2 regions of the Nocardia sp. NPDC004604 genome follow, and region 1 is predicted to be linked to the other one. Evidence: riboswitches for the same ligand, from Rfam matches in the RefSeq annotation. Region 1 holds a riboswitch; the other holds the start of a gene.
What was found. Region 1 has a riboswitch for thiamine pyrophosphate ahead of ABZW16_RS22320 (cytosine permease). Riboswitches for the same ligand answer to the same signal wherever they lie in the genome.

Region 1 (7,821 bases):
ATACCGCGGTGCACACCCAGACCTCGGAATTGCTCGATGAATTGCGTCGACTGCGCACAGCTGTCGCGGGTTGCGCGGAAAAGCATGGTGCGCGCCTGCTCGCCGTCGCGGTGCCGCCCGCCGTGCCGGACGCTTTTCCGGTCACCGACACCCCCCGCTACCAGCGCATCGAGCGCAATTTCGGCATGCTCGCACATGAGCAGGGATTATGCGGCTGCCATGTACATGTCGGGGTGCCGAATCGAGAAACCGCCGTGCAGGTCGGGAATTATCTGCGACCCTGGCTGCCGGTATTGCTGGCACTGACGGCCAATTCCCCGATCTACCGCGCCACCGATACCGGATACGCCAGTTGGCGCAGCATTATGTGGCGACGCTGGCCCAGCGCCGGTCCCCCACCCTTTTTCGACTCCATCGCGGACTACGACGATATGGTCGAGATGATGCTGGCCAGCGGCAGCATTCTCGATACCGCGATGGTGTACTGGGACGTTCGGCCCTCGGCGACATTTCCTACCGTCGAGGTGCGCGTCAGCGATGTGCCGGCGACCGTCGAGGAGACGGCGCTATTGGCCACGCTGATTCGCGCCGGGGTCGTGATGGCACAGCAGGACCGGCGGCCCCCGCCGCGGGTATCCGCAGAACTCTTGCGCGCCGCGTATTGGAAGGCCGCCCGGTCCGGCCTGGACGGCGCTGGCCTCGACACCCTGACCGGGCGTCCCTTTCCGAACCGCACACTGCTCGCTCGGTTGATCGACTATGTCAGCCCGGCACTCGAGCAGTCCGGCGACCTGGACTTCGTCGCCGATACCGTCGAGGCGGTCGTGGCGCGCGGCAACGGTGCCCGCCGCCAACGCGCCGCGCTGCACGCGCACAACGATGTCATCGATGTCATCGACACCCTCGCCGCCGCAACCCTCGAAGGCTGTTACTGAGACTGAGACATGCCGAAGACCGGGCGCAGTCCACCGTCGCGGATGGCCTGAACGGCGACCAGCGCCAATAGCGTCGCGCCGGTCACCAGGTGCTCGATCGCGTCCGTCACATGGCTCGGGAAGCTGAAGACCAGCACACGGTGCGAGAACAGCGCCCACACTCCGACCGCAATTCCGCCACCCGACCCGGCGATCACGCAGTACCAGGCCGACCACGATTTGCGGGTCGCGGCTATCAGCGCGGGCCCGAACAGCAATAGCCCGGCCACCGCGTGCCAGCCGTTGTAGTCCATGCCGAGCACCGGTGTCGCCGGAGCGTGTTCACCGAGTTCGAAACTGGGTTCGGCGATCCACCCCGCGATCGCCCACGCGATATGCACCGCACCGAGCACGAAGACAGCCCACTGCAGAAAACTCCACTGCACCAACGCAATTCGACGCTCGACTACCGACTGTGCCCGCATCGCACCCTCCCGATATCTTCTACTACATAGCGTAGTTGATATAGCCGTCCCGGGAAAGGGATGCGCGTGCTTCGATGGAGATATGCCCCTGCTCGTCGGCACCTCGGGTTGGCAGTACCACGACTGGCGCGGCGTCCTGTATCCGGCGGAACTGCCGCAGCGGCTGTGGCTGGAGTTCTACGCCGCGGGATTCGCGACCGTCGAGAGCAACAGCGTCTTCTATCGACTGCCGAGCACCGAAACCTTCGCGTCATGGCAGGACCGGACACCGCCCGGATTCTGTTTCGCGGTCAAGGCCAGTCGCTTTCTCACCCATATCAAGCGGCTGCGCGAACCCGAGGAACCCGTCGCGCGGCTGTTGGAGCACGCATCCGGACTGGGCGCGAAGCTGGGCCCGGTGCTGCTGCAACTCCCACCGACGCTGCGCGCCGATCCGGCACTGCTCGACACCTGTCTGCGCTGTTTTCCAACCGACACGCGGGTCACCGTCGAACCCCGACACGAGTCCTGGTGGATTCCGGAAGTCCGTGCCGTACTTGCCGAATGCGGTGCCGCGCTGTGCTGGGCCGACGCCGATTCCCGCCCGGTCACTCCGCTGTGGCGCACAACGGACTGGGGCTATCTGCGACTGCACTCCGGACGCGCGACACCGCCACCGCGCTACGGCCGCACAGCACTCACGAGTTGGGCGCGCCGCCTGGCCGACACCTGGTCGGACCGCGAAGACGTCTTCGTCTACTTCAACAATGACCCGGGCGGCGCCGCGGTCCACGATGCGGTCGCCTTCGCGCACATCGCGAAAGCAACCGTCACCCGTACCCCGGACCTCGCGCAACCAGCAAGCGCGGCAGCGGGTTTCAGCCGACCAGGGTATTCATAATGGTGCCCGCACTGGATGCGATGACGCCGCCGAGCATCGCTCCGGCGAGCATCTTCGGCGACTCCAGGGTGTTATTGCTCCACTTCTCCCACGCGAACCGCCCGCCCGCGTAGGTGATGCCGCAGACGCCCGATAGCATCACCAGCCAGGTCAGGTAGCGGACCATCTGGAGAATCTTGTCCGAGTTGGGCGGGGCCTCCGGCGTCGGATTGTCGATTTGGGCCAGTACGGTCTCATGCACAGCGATCAGGATCATGGCGCGTCTCACTCCAGGGTCGGCGGGCGATGAGCAGCAGATAACCGGGCGATAACCAGATCGGTAGCGACAGTATGGACGCTCTCCGCAGCTTTCGTGGGCGGACCGCGGAACCTGTCTGGAATGTCCGAAGGCCGAGCCGGGCGCAGCCGCGGGCAGGTGTAACATTTCGCCCGAACAAACCCCAGCGCGGGAGCTCGGGCACGGCCGGGCTGAGAGGGCGGACCCCACGCTTCGCCGACCGCATGAACCTGTCCGGGTAATTCCGGCGTAGGGAGAGCGGTACCGGGATGTCTGCATCCACCCTTGATCGATCCGAGCGGCGCGAAGCTCCGCTGACCCTGGACCAGCCCGCACCGAAGGTGCTCTCGTTCTGGGATCAGAGCGCATTCTGGGCGAACCTCGGCGTCAGCCTGATCGCCTTCTCCGGCGCCTACACCGTGCTCGCGCCGAATACCGATGGCGCGGCCCAGATCTCCATCGCCGCAGGCATTCTCGCGATGATCATCGGAACTGTCGTCGGCGGACTCATGCTCGGCCTGGCCGCGGTGCCGGGCGCGAAAACCGGCAAACCCGCAATGATGTTGCTGCGCGGACTGTTCGGCGCCAAGCTCAGCTATCTGCCGACGGTGCTCAATATCGCCCAGCTGATCGGATGGGGCACCTTCGAGCTGATCGTCATCGGCGATGCGGCCGAGGAGTTGTTCCACGGTGGGCCGCACTGGGTTTACGTGGTCGCCGCGGGAGTGCTGACGACCGTATTGACGATCTGGCCCCTTGGCTCGGTGCGGATGCTGCGCCGATTCGTGACCGCCGGTGTGGTGATCGCGCTGATCTGGTTCTACATCCAGTTCGTGCGGGCCGGCCTGCCCGACCTCACCACCAACCCGGGTCCCACCGGCGACGGGCCGTTCGGCGTCGACTGGAACCTGTTCTGGATCGCCACCGACGCGGCGCTGGCCGTGTCCATCTCCTGGGTCCCGGTCGCCGCCGACTACACCCGGCATTCCCGCAGCACCGGTGCAGCATTCGGCGCGGCCAGTGGGGCGTATGCGGTCACCCAGATCGTCGCGTATGTATTGGGACTGTTCGCGCTGGCACTCGCCTCCAGCGACGGCGGGGTGTACTCGCCGTTCCTGAATGTGAGCCTCGGCGCGGTGTTCTTCTTCATCTTCGTCTTTCGTGAGGCCGACCAGTCGTTCGCGAATGTGTACTCCACGGCCGTCTCGATCCAGAACCTCGCGCCACGGGTCGATCGGCGCGTGCTGTCGATCGGTCTCGGCGTCCTGATCACACTGTTGGCGCTGCGGCTGAATATGGCGAACTACTTCGGTTTCCTGGGTCTGATCGGATCGGTGTTCGTGCCACTGCTCGGGGTCCTGGTCGCGGACTTCTTCCTGCGCGCGAAGGGACAGTGGAATACCGAGGCGAACGCCCCCTCGCGCTGGGGCATGGTTTTCGCATGGCTGGTGGGACTTTCGGTGTACCAGCTGATCAACCCGGGTGACGCAGGCGTGTGGACGCACTTCTGGGTGGACGTGCAGGAGAAGGTGCACTTCACCAAGCAGGCGTGGATGAGTGCGTCGCTGTTGTCGTTCCTGGCCGCGGTGGTGGTCGCCTGGTTGCTCGGACGGCTTGCGGTATTGCGTAAATCCGCCTAGCAACGCCGAATTCGCTGGGGCCCATTGCGGCTCTGCTGATCTCATGCGATGGCGGTTGACGCGTCGTTGATCTCGTTGCGACGCAAAACTTTCCGATCACGCAATCTTGCGTGCCCCGCAAGTTTGCGTATCGTGAATGGTGTGGCATTCGTACTCGGGTTGCGCGAACGCAAGAAGCTGGCGACTCGAGAGGCGCTGGGGTTCGCGGCGCTGCGGCTGGCGGTCGCGCACGGGCTCGACAATGTGCTGGTCGAGGACATCGCGGCGGCGGCGGGCGTCTCGCCACGCACATTCAACAACTACTTCGCCAGTAAATACGAGGCCGTCTGTTCGGTGGCGGTGGATCGGGCACGGCGGATCGCGGACGGACTGCACGATCGTCCGGCGGCCGAATCGCTGTGGCCCGCCGTCATTCACGCGGTACTCGCCGAATTCCGCGATGACGAACTGCCCGATCCGGCCTGGATCCGCGGCATTCGGCTGATCACCACCGAGCCCGCACTGCAGGGCGAATATCTCAAGGCGCAAGCCGTCATCCAAGAGGCCATCGCGACGGCCATTGCCGAACGCACCGGCCGCGACCCGCATTCCGATATGTTCCCGCGGATCATGGCCGGCGCCATGGCGACGGCACTGCAGGTCGGTATCGACCGTTGGGTCGATACCGACCCGCCCACCGCGGCACTGCCCGTCATCCGGGAAGCGCTGCGGCAACTGTCCTTCCTACCAGGAGCCTTTCCCATGGACGTCCCTACCGATCACACCCTCACCGTCCCCGGCGCCACACTCCACTACGAGATCCGCGGCACCGGTCCCCTGCTGCTGCTCATCCCCGGCGGCAACGGCGACGCCGGAACCTTCGGCCAGATCGCCGAACAACTCGCCGACCGCTACACCGTGGTCTCCTACGATCGGCGCGGCTTCTCCCGCAGTCCCGAGGACGGTGCGATCGACCATCGCGTCGAACTCGACGGCGCCGATGCCGCGGCCCTGCTCACCCACCTCGGCGACCAGCCCGCCGCGGTACTCGGCAGCAGTTCCGGCGCCATCGTCGCACTCGAACTGCTCACCGCCCATCCCGAACTCGTGCATACCCTCATCGCACACGAACCGCCGCTGGCCACCGTGCTCCCCGATGCCGACAAGTGGCTCGCCTTCTTCGAAGAGGTCTATCGCATCAGCAAGTCGGAGGGGTACCTCGCCGCATTGACCCACTTCGCAGTGGGTGTCGGGCTGCACCGGCCGCAAAACGACCCGACCGAGGAACCCAGCCCCGAGGTCGCGGCGATGGCCGAGCGCATCCAGCAGAACATGATGTTCTGGATGGAGCACGAAATGCGTCAGTACATCCGCTACACACCGGATCTCGACGCGCTGCGCGCCGCGGCGGACAAGCTGGTCCTCGCCGTCGGTCACGACTCCAAGGACACCTTCCCCGCCCTGCCCAACGCCGTGCTCAGCGAAAGCCTCGGACTCGACATCCTGGAATTCGCGGGCGACCACGTCGGATACAACTCCGCCGCCGAAGACTTCGCGACCCGACTCGATACGCTGCTCACCGAGCGCGCGCACTGACTTCTTCATGCGCGGCGCGCGTGCCCGCCGAACCAGATCACTCGCAACTATCGTCGACGCCATGGCTGGTCACACACCCCTACAGGTCGCGGTATGCGGACCACGTGACTGCACCGACACCGAGGCCGGATGGGCCAAGGAGGTCGGGCGACTGCTCGCGACCGCCGGTGCCACCGTGCTCTGCGGCGGCGGCACCGGCGTCATGGCCGCGGTGGCCGCGGGTGCCGCCCGCGCGGGCGGTCTCGTCATCGGTATCCGCCCCGACACCGACCGCTCCGCCGCCTGCCCCGGCCTATCCGCCATCCTCTACACAAATATGGGCGAGGCCCGCAATGCCATCCTCATCCACTCCGCCGACGCCGTCATCGTGATCGGCGGCTCCTGGGGCACCCTCTCCGAACTCGCCTTCGCGCGCCACCGCGATGGCATCCCCGTCGTCTCTCTCGGTGGCTGGCAACTCCACGATGCCGCCGGAAACCCCATAGCGGCAGCACAACTCGCCGCCGATCCGACCGACGCCGTCCATCGCGCGCTCAATTAGGCACGGGCGACCCTCGACGTCTTGGCTCGCCATACTCGGTGACCATAGATCCGCTATCGCCCAAGTGGAACCATTCGCCGAAAGGCTCGGCGTGGACCGCCTTCCGGGCCCGGGGCGACCACTTCGGCCGGGGTGAAGCCGAACCGAGCGTGCAGGATCAGGGCAGGATGGGCGCCGAATCCGGGTGATTCGTCCGCCGCAACGCGACATTCCGGTCTCGCGCACGACTGGGACGCGCAATGAGCACGACCTAACGGGCGTTCGCGCGGGACAGGTTCCATCCCTGCCACGTATCTTCTTCGAGGCGACGGCGGATCGCGCCGAGCACTTCACTGCGCTGCGGTTCGGGAAGTCGCTCGACGGCCGGGACGATATCGGGTGAGAGCCCCCTCAGATAGGCCGTGTCGAGGTTCTTTCCGTGCTGCCAGCGATCGATATTCCGCTCCGCGACAATGCCTTCCGGATTGAGGATGGACAGGACGAACAGGGTCGCCATGGCCGTGCCGATGGCGGCGCGCGGCACCCAGGTGCCGTTCAGTCGGAGCGCGGCCGCGATCATCAGCAGGTAGACCAGGCCCAGCCAAAGTTCGCAGACCTCGACCAGCAATCGCATGACGGTGAAACCGTAGGCCTGCTGGTAGGTCCACATGCGGCCGAGCGCGGAGGCGACGATGATCAGTGACAGCACGCTGATCGCGCAGAGCAGGATCCGCAGCCAGGCCCGATCCGCAGCGCAGTCCCGTGCGGCCCAACGCAAGACCAGGGCGATGACGGCCAGCGTGAGCACGGTGACGATCGAGAGCTGCCAGAATCCGCTGCGTGCGTATTCGGCGTAGGTCAAGTTCGTGGTGCGCTGCACATAGGCGTCGCCACCGAACAACGCGACGAATTGGACGATGACGAAGACCGCGAACAGCACCGTCAGCGCGCCGACCGGCAACGCCCACTCCAACCGCCGCAGGCTGCCGCCCCTCGATTCCCCTGTCGCCGCGGCACGCGGACCCGCCAGCAAATACATCGCCCCGATGCTGCCGAACCCGACTGCGACGAACGTGAAAATCCACCGCATCACCGATTCCGCGTCGACCTGGGGTGTCACCGCCGAGAGCAGCTTCGCAAAAGTCGCATCGGCACCACCCAGCAGAGGCACGAAAACTGCCAACAACGCCAGCGTCACCGCCACCGACATCCCGGCCCGCCACGACCGCCGTGCCGTACCGTCACCGATCCGGCCGAACGCCGAATACACCCAGGGAATGCCCGAAATCGACTCGATCGGCACCGCGATCACGTCATACCAGGCCCCATGCACCGACCGCCGCCCGACAACCGCCAACGACCCGGCCACCCCCGCCCCCACCACGCACAACGCGAACAACCACCCTGCACCCCGAACAGCCCCCACCCCTAGCAATACCAACGCCAACGCCACCCACCAAACCCGCCCCCAATTCCCCTGGAGCACACCAAATCCCACTCCAGCCTTTGCTTCAGCCCGATCCACTCCCC
Region 2 (7,821 bases), on a different contig from region 1:
CAACGCCTCCGCCCAGAACGTCGCCTGCGCACCGGGATCGGCGCAGTCGTACGTCACCTGGAACTCCTTGCCCATCACGGCTCCAATCTGTCGGCGACCTGTTCGGCCTGGATTCAACCGGCATCTTCGCACCGACCGCTGACAAACTCCGCGTGAGCGAATAAGTCGGGCCCGATCCGCACGTTCGGATCGGGCCCGCTCACGTCCATAAGTGCGGCAAGGTCACCGCCGCGGACGAAACTACGAGACCACGGGCAGGTACACCTGGGCGCCGTGGTCGGCGAACTCGGCGGACTTCTCCGCCATCCCCGCCTCGATCGCTTCGGTTTCCGAAAGTCCCTGGCGCGCGGCGTATTCCCGGACGTCCGCGGAAATGCGCATGGAGCAGAACTTCGGTCCGCACATGGAGCAGAAGTGGGCGGTCTTGGCGGGTTCGGCGGGCAGGGTTTCGTCGTGGTACTCGCGGGCGGTATCCGGGTCCAGCGACAGCGCGAATTGGTCGCGCCAGCGGAATTCGAAGCGCGCCTTGGACAACTCGTTGTCCCGGTCCTGGGCGTGCGGGTGGCCCTTGGCGAGGTCGGCGGCGTGGGCGGCGATCTTGTAGGTGATCACGCCGACCTTGACATCGTCCCGGTTGGGCAGACCCAGATGCTCCTTGGGGGTGACATAGCAGAGCATCGCGGTACCGGCCTGGGCGATGATCGCGGCACCGATGGCCGAGGTGATGTGGTCGTAGGCGGGCGCAATATCGGTGGCGAGCGGGCCGAGGGTGTAGAACGGCGCCTCCTCGCACAACTCCTCTTCCAGCCGCACGTTCTCCACGATCTTGTGCATCGGCACGTGCCCCGGACCCTCGATCATCACCTGCACGCCATGGGATTTCGCGATCTTGGTCAGCTCGCCGAGGGTGCGCAGCTCGGCGAACTGCGCCTCGTCATTGGCGTCGGCGATGGAGCCGGGACGCAGGCCGTCACCGAGGGAGAAGGTCACGTCGTAGCGCGCCAGGATCTCGCAGAGTTCGGCGAAGTTGGTGTACAGGAACGATTCCTGGTGGTGCGCCAAACACCATGCGGCCATGATGGATCCGCCGCGCGAGACGATGCCGGTGACCCGCTTGGCGGTCAGCGGCACATAGCGCAGCAGCACACCGGCGTGCACGGTCATATAGTCGACGCCCTGCTCGCACTGCTCGATCACGGTGTCGCGGTAGATCTCCCAGGTGAGTGCGGTCGGATCGCCGTTCACCTTCTCCAGCGCCTGATAGATCGGCACGGTGCCGACCGGGACCGGGGAGTTGCGCAGAATCCACTCGCGGGTCTCGTGGATGTTCTTGCCGGTGGACAGATCCATAATGGTGTCCGCGCCCCAGCGGGTGGCCCACACCATCTTCTCGACCTCCTCCGCGATCGAGGAGGAGACGGCCGAGTTGCCGATATTGGCATTGATCTTCACCAGGAACTTCTTGCCGATAATGGTCGGCTCCAGCTCCGGATGCTTGTGGTTGGCCGGGATGACGGCGCGGCCGGCGGCGACCTCGTCGCGCACGAGCTCGGCGCGCACGCCCTCGCGCGCGGCGATAAAACGCATCTCGGGGGTGATGATGCCCTGACGTGCCCAGGCCAGCTGGGTCGGCGGACCGTCGACCTCGGGCTCGGCCCAGCCGTCGCGCAGCTTGGGCAGCCCCGCGTCCAGGTCGATGGTCGCCGCCTCGTCGGTGTACGGGCCCGAGGTGTCATAGACGTCGAAGTGCTCGCCATTGGTCAGATTGATCCGACGCACCGGAATGCGCAGGTCATCGACCTGCTGGTAGTGCTTGACGCTGCCTTCGATCGGACCGGTGGTCACGGAGTCGACAGGAGCGGAGCCTGCGGAGCGACCCGCGGACGCAGTTGTGCCCATTTGATTTCCTCCCTACGCCAGCATTACCTGGTCAGGTTCATACGGTCGACGGCCCTGAACGCCCGAATTGGGCTAGCCGTCCTCTCAGCCCGCTGGTGCGAGCCCCCGTTGGGTGTGAAATTTTCCCGCCCGACGATACCTTTCCACGTCCGCATCCCGCCCGGCGATCGGAGGAACATACAGCGAAGCGCGGGACGGGCGAGGGCGCGCCGGTAGATTCGACAAGGTGAAATTCACCCTGGAGGTAGATCTGGATGTCCTGCCCGAGGGCGTCCGAGCACCTGCCGATCTCGCCGATGAGCTCGGTCGCATCCTGCGCTACTGGGGCGGCAACGTAAAGCACTACCAGCTGATCGAGGGCGACGGTTCGGCCATCTACAACTCCGGATACCGCGAGGTCGGCTCCTGGCAGATCAGCTGATTCTCAGTAGGACTGGAGTTCGATAAGTGCGCCTTCCGGATCGCGCAGATGCGCGGTCCGCAGATTCGGCCCCCACTCCGGACGATCCACCGCCCCGGCGACCAGCGTCGCGCCGTTGCGCAGACACAGCGCGACACCGGCGTCGACATCGGCCACTCGGCACACGAACATCACCGCGTCCTGCGCGGGCGCCGGGGTGACCGGCAGATCGGTGGTGCCAGCGACCTGGGCCATGGCAGCGCGGTCGAAGAGCACCAGGACTGCCTGGTCGTCCACATCCCAGTTCGCGTACGGGCCCGCGGCGGTGCCCTTGATCAGCTTCGCGCCGACCAGCTCCGGGAGGACGGCGCGGTAGAACTCGAAGCATTCGGCGAAGCGGGTGACGAGCAGTCTCGGGTACAGGGCGTCCACGATATCTCCTATTTAGTAGGTGCCCACCTATCGTAGGACCGGCCCTATAATTTGTCGCATGGAATTCGCGCGGGCCCTGCCGCCGAGCCTGCTCGGGCTCGACACCTACCTGCTGTCACGTGTCGGCAAGGTCGCGCGCGGCCGATTCGCCGAGCGGCTCGCGGCGCGCGGACTTCGGTTGTGGCATATGGCCGTACTCGCCGCGCTGGCTGATTTCGGCCCGCATGTGCAGCGCGATCTGGGGATCCGGCTCGATATCCATCCCAGCGATGTGGCGAAGATCGTCGATGAATTGGCCAGCGCCGGTCACGTCGAACGCACCCGCGATCCCGCCGATCGCCGCAGAATGTCGGTGCGGATCACCAGGTCCGGCCGGACGGCACTGCGGGCGCTGGACAAGGAGGCCGGGCAAGTGCGCGAGGAAATCCTCGCACCGCTCAGCCGGGAGGAACGAATCATGTTGTCGGACATGCTGCGTCGACTGTTCGAGCACACCCACCCGGACGCCGTCGCGGATTGACACCGGGCACCGGTACGCGTGGGGGCCCGGCCACAGTGGATTCAACCGGGATCGCGCCGCGACACGCGCCACCGCGGCACACGCGCCACCGCGGCCGATGGGCACTACGCCGACACCGCAGGCCCACAGGCACAACACCCACACCGCAGCCCCACAGGCACAACACCCGCCCGATCCCGGTGTGATCGAGCGGGCGTCGCACCGCATCAGACCGCGGTCTGCTTCTCCGACGCAACCGGTGCCGGCCCGCCTTGCGCAGCCGGTTCAACAGCCTTGCCGCGCAGCGGAACTTCCTCGATGAACCAGGAGATCACGAAGCCGAGCGCACAGATCACCGAGGCGGCCAGGAAGACATTCCCGACGCCGGAGGCAAAGGCGGCCAGATATCCGGGACCGTCGGCGGGCGCATGCCCCTGAAGTGCCCTGGTGAACAGGGATCCGAAGGCCGCGACACCGATTGATCCGCCGAGGGTGCGGAACAGGGTGACCGCGCCGGATGCCGCGCCGATATACGATATCTCCACGCTGTTCTGCGCGATGGCGGTGGACAGCTGCATCGAGAAGCCGAGTCCGGCTCCCATCAGCGCCATCGCGAATCCCGTTGCCAGCCGCCCGGTTTCGGCATCGACGGTGGCCAGCAGTACGGCACCCGCGGTGAGGAACACCCCGCCGAGAATGAAGAAGATCTTGTACTTTCCGGTGGCGGTCATCCGCTTGCCGACGATCTGGGACACGATGAGCAAGGGGATCATCATCGGCAGCAGCAGCAATCCGGAGTTGGCCGCCGAGGCACCCTGCACCGTCTGCTGGAACAGCGGCAGATACAGCACCGATCCGAACATGATCACGCCACCGACCAGAGCCGTCAGCGCGGCCAGGGTCAGATTGCGGGCACGGAAGATCTCCAGCGGAATCACCGGATCGGCGGCCCGGCGCTCGATGACGAGGAATGCGGCAAGAGCGGCCACCGCGAGCACGGCGAGTCCGATGATCCGGGCCGAGAGCCAGGCATAGTCGACACCGCCCCAGGTCGCGATCAGCACCAGCGCGGCGATCGCGACGGCGAGCGTGCAGATGCCCGTGTAGTCGATGGTCACCTTCCTGCGCGCGACCGGAAGCTCGAGCCGCCACCACGACCAGGCGAAGGCCACCAGGCCCAGCGGGATATTGATGTAGAAGGCCCACCGCCAGTCGAGTCCGTCGGTGATAACACCGCCGAGCAGCGGTCCGCCGATGGTGCCGATGGCCATCGTGGTGGCGGTCATGCCCTGGTACTTCCCGCGTTCGCGCGGCGGGACCAGCGCGCCGATGACGGCGAACGCGGTGACGGCGATACCGCCCGCGCCGAGCCCCTGCAGTGCGCGGAATCCGATCAGCGCCGACATCGACCACGATGCACCCGCCAGCACCGAACCGATCAGGAATACGCCGATAGCGCTGAGGAATACGGTCTTTCGGCTGTAGAGGTCGCCGAGCTTCGCCCATACCGGCGTCGAGATCGCCGATAGCAGGGTGTACGCGGTCACCACCCAGGCAACCTGGGACAGTCCGCCCAATTCACGCACGATCGTCGGCATCGCGGTGCCGACGATCGCGTTGTCCAGCATTGCCAGCAACATCGCCAGCAGCACCCCGGCCAGCACCAATCGGATCGATCGCGTTGGCGCGGTTCTCATTTCGGTCATTTCTGCGGACATGACCGCTCACCTCCTTCGGACTTGTCATCGGCAATCCCGAGCCGACCGATCCAGAAAAGCATAGCCGCTACAAAAGTACAACTGCTCCGACTTTGGTGCAGATAGCCAAATCGAGTAGGGTCGGCAATATGACCGCGACGACCGGACGCCGTGAGCGCAAGAAGGCCCAGACGCGCCAGGCCCTGGCCGACGCCGCGATGCAGCTGTTCACCGAACGCGGCTATGACAATGTCGGCGTCCGGGAGGTCGCCGAGGCGGCAGACGTATCACTGAGCACGCTGTTCAAACATTTCCCCAGCAAGGAATCGTTGGTCTTCGACCTGGACGCAGATGTCGAGGCCGATCTGGTCGCGGCCGTCCGCGATCGCCCCTCGGGACAACCGGTCATGCACGCGCTGCGCGACTATCTGATGCGCAGTCGCACCGCGCGCAGCGATGATCCCGGCATCGTCGCCTTCCATCGCCTCATCGACTCGACGCCAGCACTGCGCGAATACGCACACCAAATGCTGCTGCGGCACGAGTCCGCGCTGGCGGCCGCGATCGCCGAGGCGACCGGCAAACCGGATGGCGATCTCGCCGCCGCGGGATTGGCCCACTTCGCCCTGGAAAGCTCCAAAGTCGCCAGTACACGGGAGGATCCGCCGCGCGCGCTCCGGGAGCTGTTCGACCTGCTCGAACACGGCTGGGGCACGGACGCCGCAGGTCAGTGACTTCCGGTGACCCGAAATCCGTTGGGCACCAACCACATCGCAAGCACATTCAGTTCGCGACAATGCCCGCCGAAAGGCATGGCGTAGCAGCCGGTGCCACATCGAACGCGTGTCGCGCGGCGATACGCCGTTACGGAACGACCGACATCGAGCAGTAGGTCGGGCGAGGCGAGTTGACGGCGCCCAGCCGGAGCGCTCGACCGCAGAACCGCCGACGATCGAACCGATGGCCGGCCCGCCCCAGCCGCCGCGGACCAGATAGGGCGGACCGGCTCCGCATATTCCGACTCCACACCGACACGCTCCGAGTCAAGGCTCTGCACCTCCGCACTTGCGGCAGCAATCCCACAGACATCGTGCGCTCCGCTGATCCATCGGCATCCAGCCAGCATTCGTCGCATCTCAGCTAACGGAAAGCCACTGAGGCGATCAGGGGTAGCGGCAGAGGGAAATCCACGCATCGGCAGCAATCGGTTGACGCACAGATCTAGCGCTGCTAGATTCTCTATCAACGCTAAAACCAAGAACGGAAGCCATCATGATCACCACCGCCATTCAGGTCATCGCCATCGCCTCGGTCCTCGCGAACGCCGTCGTCTACGGCACCGACGCCTGCTTCGCGCTGATCACGCGTTCGGTGTACGACAAGCTGGACGACCGGACCGTGACCACCTCGGCTGGCTGGGGCCACTACTACGGCGATCGCCGGATGCCGATCGTCGGCATCGGCGGTGTGGTGACCGCCGTCGCGGCAACGCTGCTCGCGGCCATCGGCGGTCACGTCTCGGCGGCGATCGCGGCGGGTATTGCCGTCATCGCGCTGGTGACCTGGCTCGGGATCTATGTTCGGGTCGCGAAGCCGGTGAACACCCAGCAGACGGCCGCCGCGAAATCCGGCATCATCCCATCGAATGCGCGTGCGCTGCAGGATAAGTGGAACAGCGTCATCAACGGCCGGGTCGCCCTTCAGTTCATCGCCGTCGGCGCACTCTGCGCCGCCATCGCCCTTGCCTGACGCTCCTCATCGAAACCCTGTGTCGAACGCACATCGGATGTGCGCTCGACACAGGGTTTCGCTGGTATATGGCCATCTCGAAATGCGTTGCCTAGCGGATGATCTGGTCGATCAGCAGGCGCGCGGCCCGGTCGGTGCGTTCGACGTCACCGGTGATCAGCCGATCCTGAATAATGCCGCGTAGACCCGAAATCAATAGCGTGGCAACGGCTTCCGGATCGTCAATGGTGGTATCGATCCGGCACAGCGCATCGGTGAGTGTGCCGATGAAGGTCGCGATCGCGGCATTCGCGTATTCGCCATAGGGGCTCCCCGGCGCACACGCCGCGCCCAGTACTTGCAGCAGCACGCGCACACTCGTCGTGGCCTCCCCCGCGATATTCACCGAGCAGAATGCGCCGAGCCGCTCGCGCAGCGCCGCCGCATCGGTGACATCGGCGAAGATGGCGGGGATATCCGGGCGCTGCGTAGTGAGCGCCTGGACCAGCAGCTCCTCCTTGGTTTTGAAGTAGTGGATCAGCATGCGGGAGCTGGTGCCGAGTTCGGCGGCGAGCGGGCGCAGCGACAGATCGCCGAGGCCGTGTTCGGCGATGTATTCGACGACACCAGCCAGCAGATCGGCGCGTTTCGCGTGGTCGAGGGGGCGGGCCATGAGTTGACTGTAGCGATTGGTACAGGTATCCATGACATCGTGACTGTAACAATCGCTTCAGAAACTCGGCCGTCGGTCGTGGTCACTGCGGTCGCCGCGACCACATCGATTGCCGATGACATCGACGCGACCTGGTCCGGCCTGCTCGCCGGACGCAGTGGTATCGGCAGACTCACCGACGATTTCGTCGCCGAATATGATCTGCCGGTCCGCATCGGCGGCAAGTTGACCTCGCATCCGGGCGCCGAACTCACCCGCGTCGAACAGCGACGCCACTCCTATGTCGAGCAGATGGCCCTGGTGCTCGGCCGCCAGGTGTGGCGCAATGCAGGCACACCCGAGGTCGAGGGCGAACGGCTCGCGGTGGTCATCGGCACCGGCCTCGGCGGTGGCGATGCGCTGATCAATGCCGTCGACTCGATGCGCGACGGCGGCTATCGCAAGGTGTCGCCGATGTCGGTGCCGATGGTGATGCCGAACGGCCCGGCCGCCA

Region 2: it holds a riboswitch for thiamine pyrophosphate, as region 1 does, so the genes downstream of both, thiC (phosphomethylpyrimidine synthase ThiC) here and ABZW16_RS22320 (cytosine permease) in region 1, are expected to answer to the same signal.

What each region holds. Positions count from the first base shown of each region.
Region 1 covers NZ_JBEXLC010000061.1:26,784-34,604, forward strand. The annotation lists gene ABZW16_RS22300 (glutamate--cysteine ligase) at 1-935, shown strand, start outside; gene ABZW16_RS22305 (DUF4383 domain-containing protein) at 929-1,399, opposite strand; gene ABZW16_RS22310 (DUF72 domain-containing protein) at 1,482-2,279, shown strand; gene ABZW16_RS22315 (hypothetical protein) at 2,257-2,535, opposite strand; TPP riboswitch at 2,715-2,831, shown strand; gene ABZW16_RS22320 (cytosine permease) at 2,826-4,196, shown strand; gene ABZW16_RS22325 (alpha/beta fold hydrolase) at 4,338-5,771, shown strand; gene ABZW16_RS22330 (LOG family protein) at 5,833-6,312, shown strand; gene ABZW16_RS22335 (DUF4173 domain-containing protein) at 6,563-7,821, opposite strand, start outside.
Region 2 covers NZ_JBEXLC010000029.1:20,321-28,141, reverse strand. The annotation lists gene ABZW16_RS13470 (VOC family protein) at 1-75, opposite strand, end outside; gene thiC (phosphomethylpyrimidine synthase ThiC) at 241-1,899, opposite strand; TPP riboswitch at 1,892-2,018, opposite strand; gene ABZW16_RS13460 (hypothetical protein) at 2,126-2,320, shown strand; gene ABZW16_RS13455 (VOC family protein) at 2,324-2,731, opposite strand; gene ABZW16_RS13450 (MarR family transcriptional regulator) at 2,790-3,251, shown strand; gene ABZW16_RS13445 (MDR family MFS transporter) at 3,458-4,948, opposite strand; gene ABZW16_RS13440 (helix-turn-helix domain-containing protein) at 5,077-5,661, shown strand; gene ABZW16_RS13435 (DUF1772 domain-containing protein) at 6,200-6,676, shown strand; gene ABZW16_RS13430 (TetR/AcrR family transcriptional regulator) at 6,768-7,328, opposite strand; gene ABZW16_RS13425 (KasA/KasB family beta-ketoacyl-ACP synthase) at 7,368-7,821, shown strand, end outside.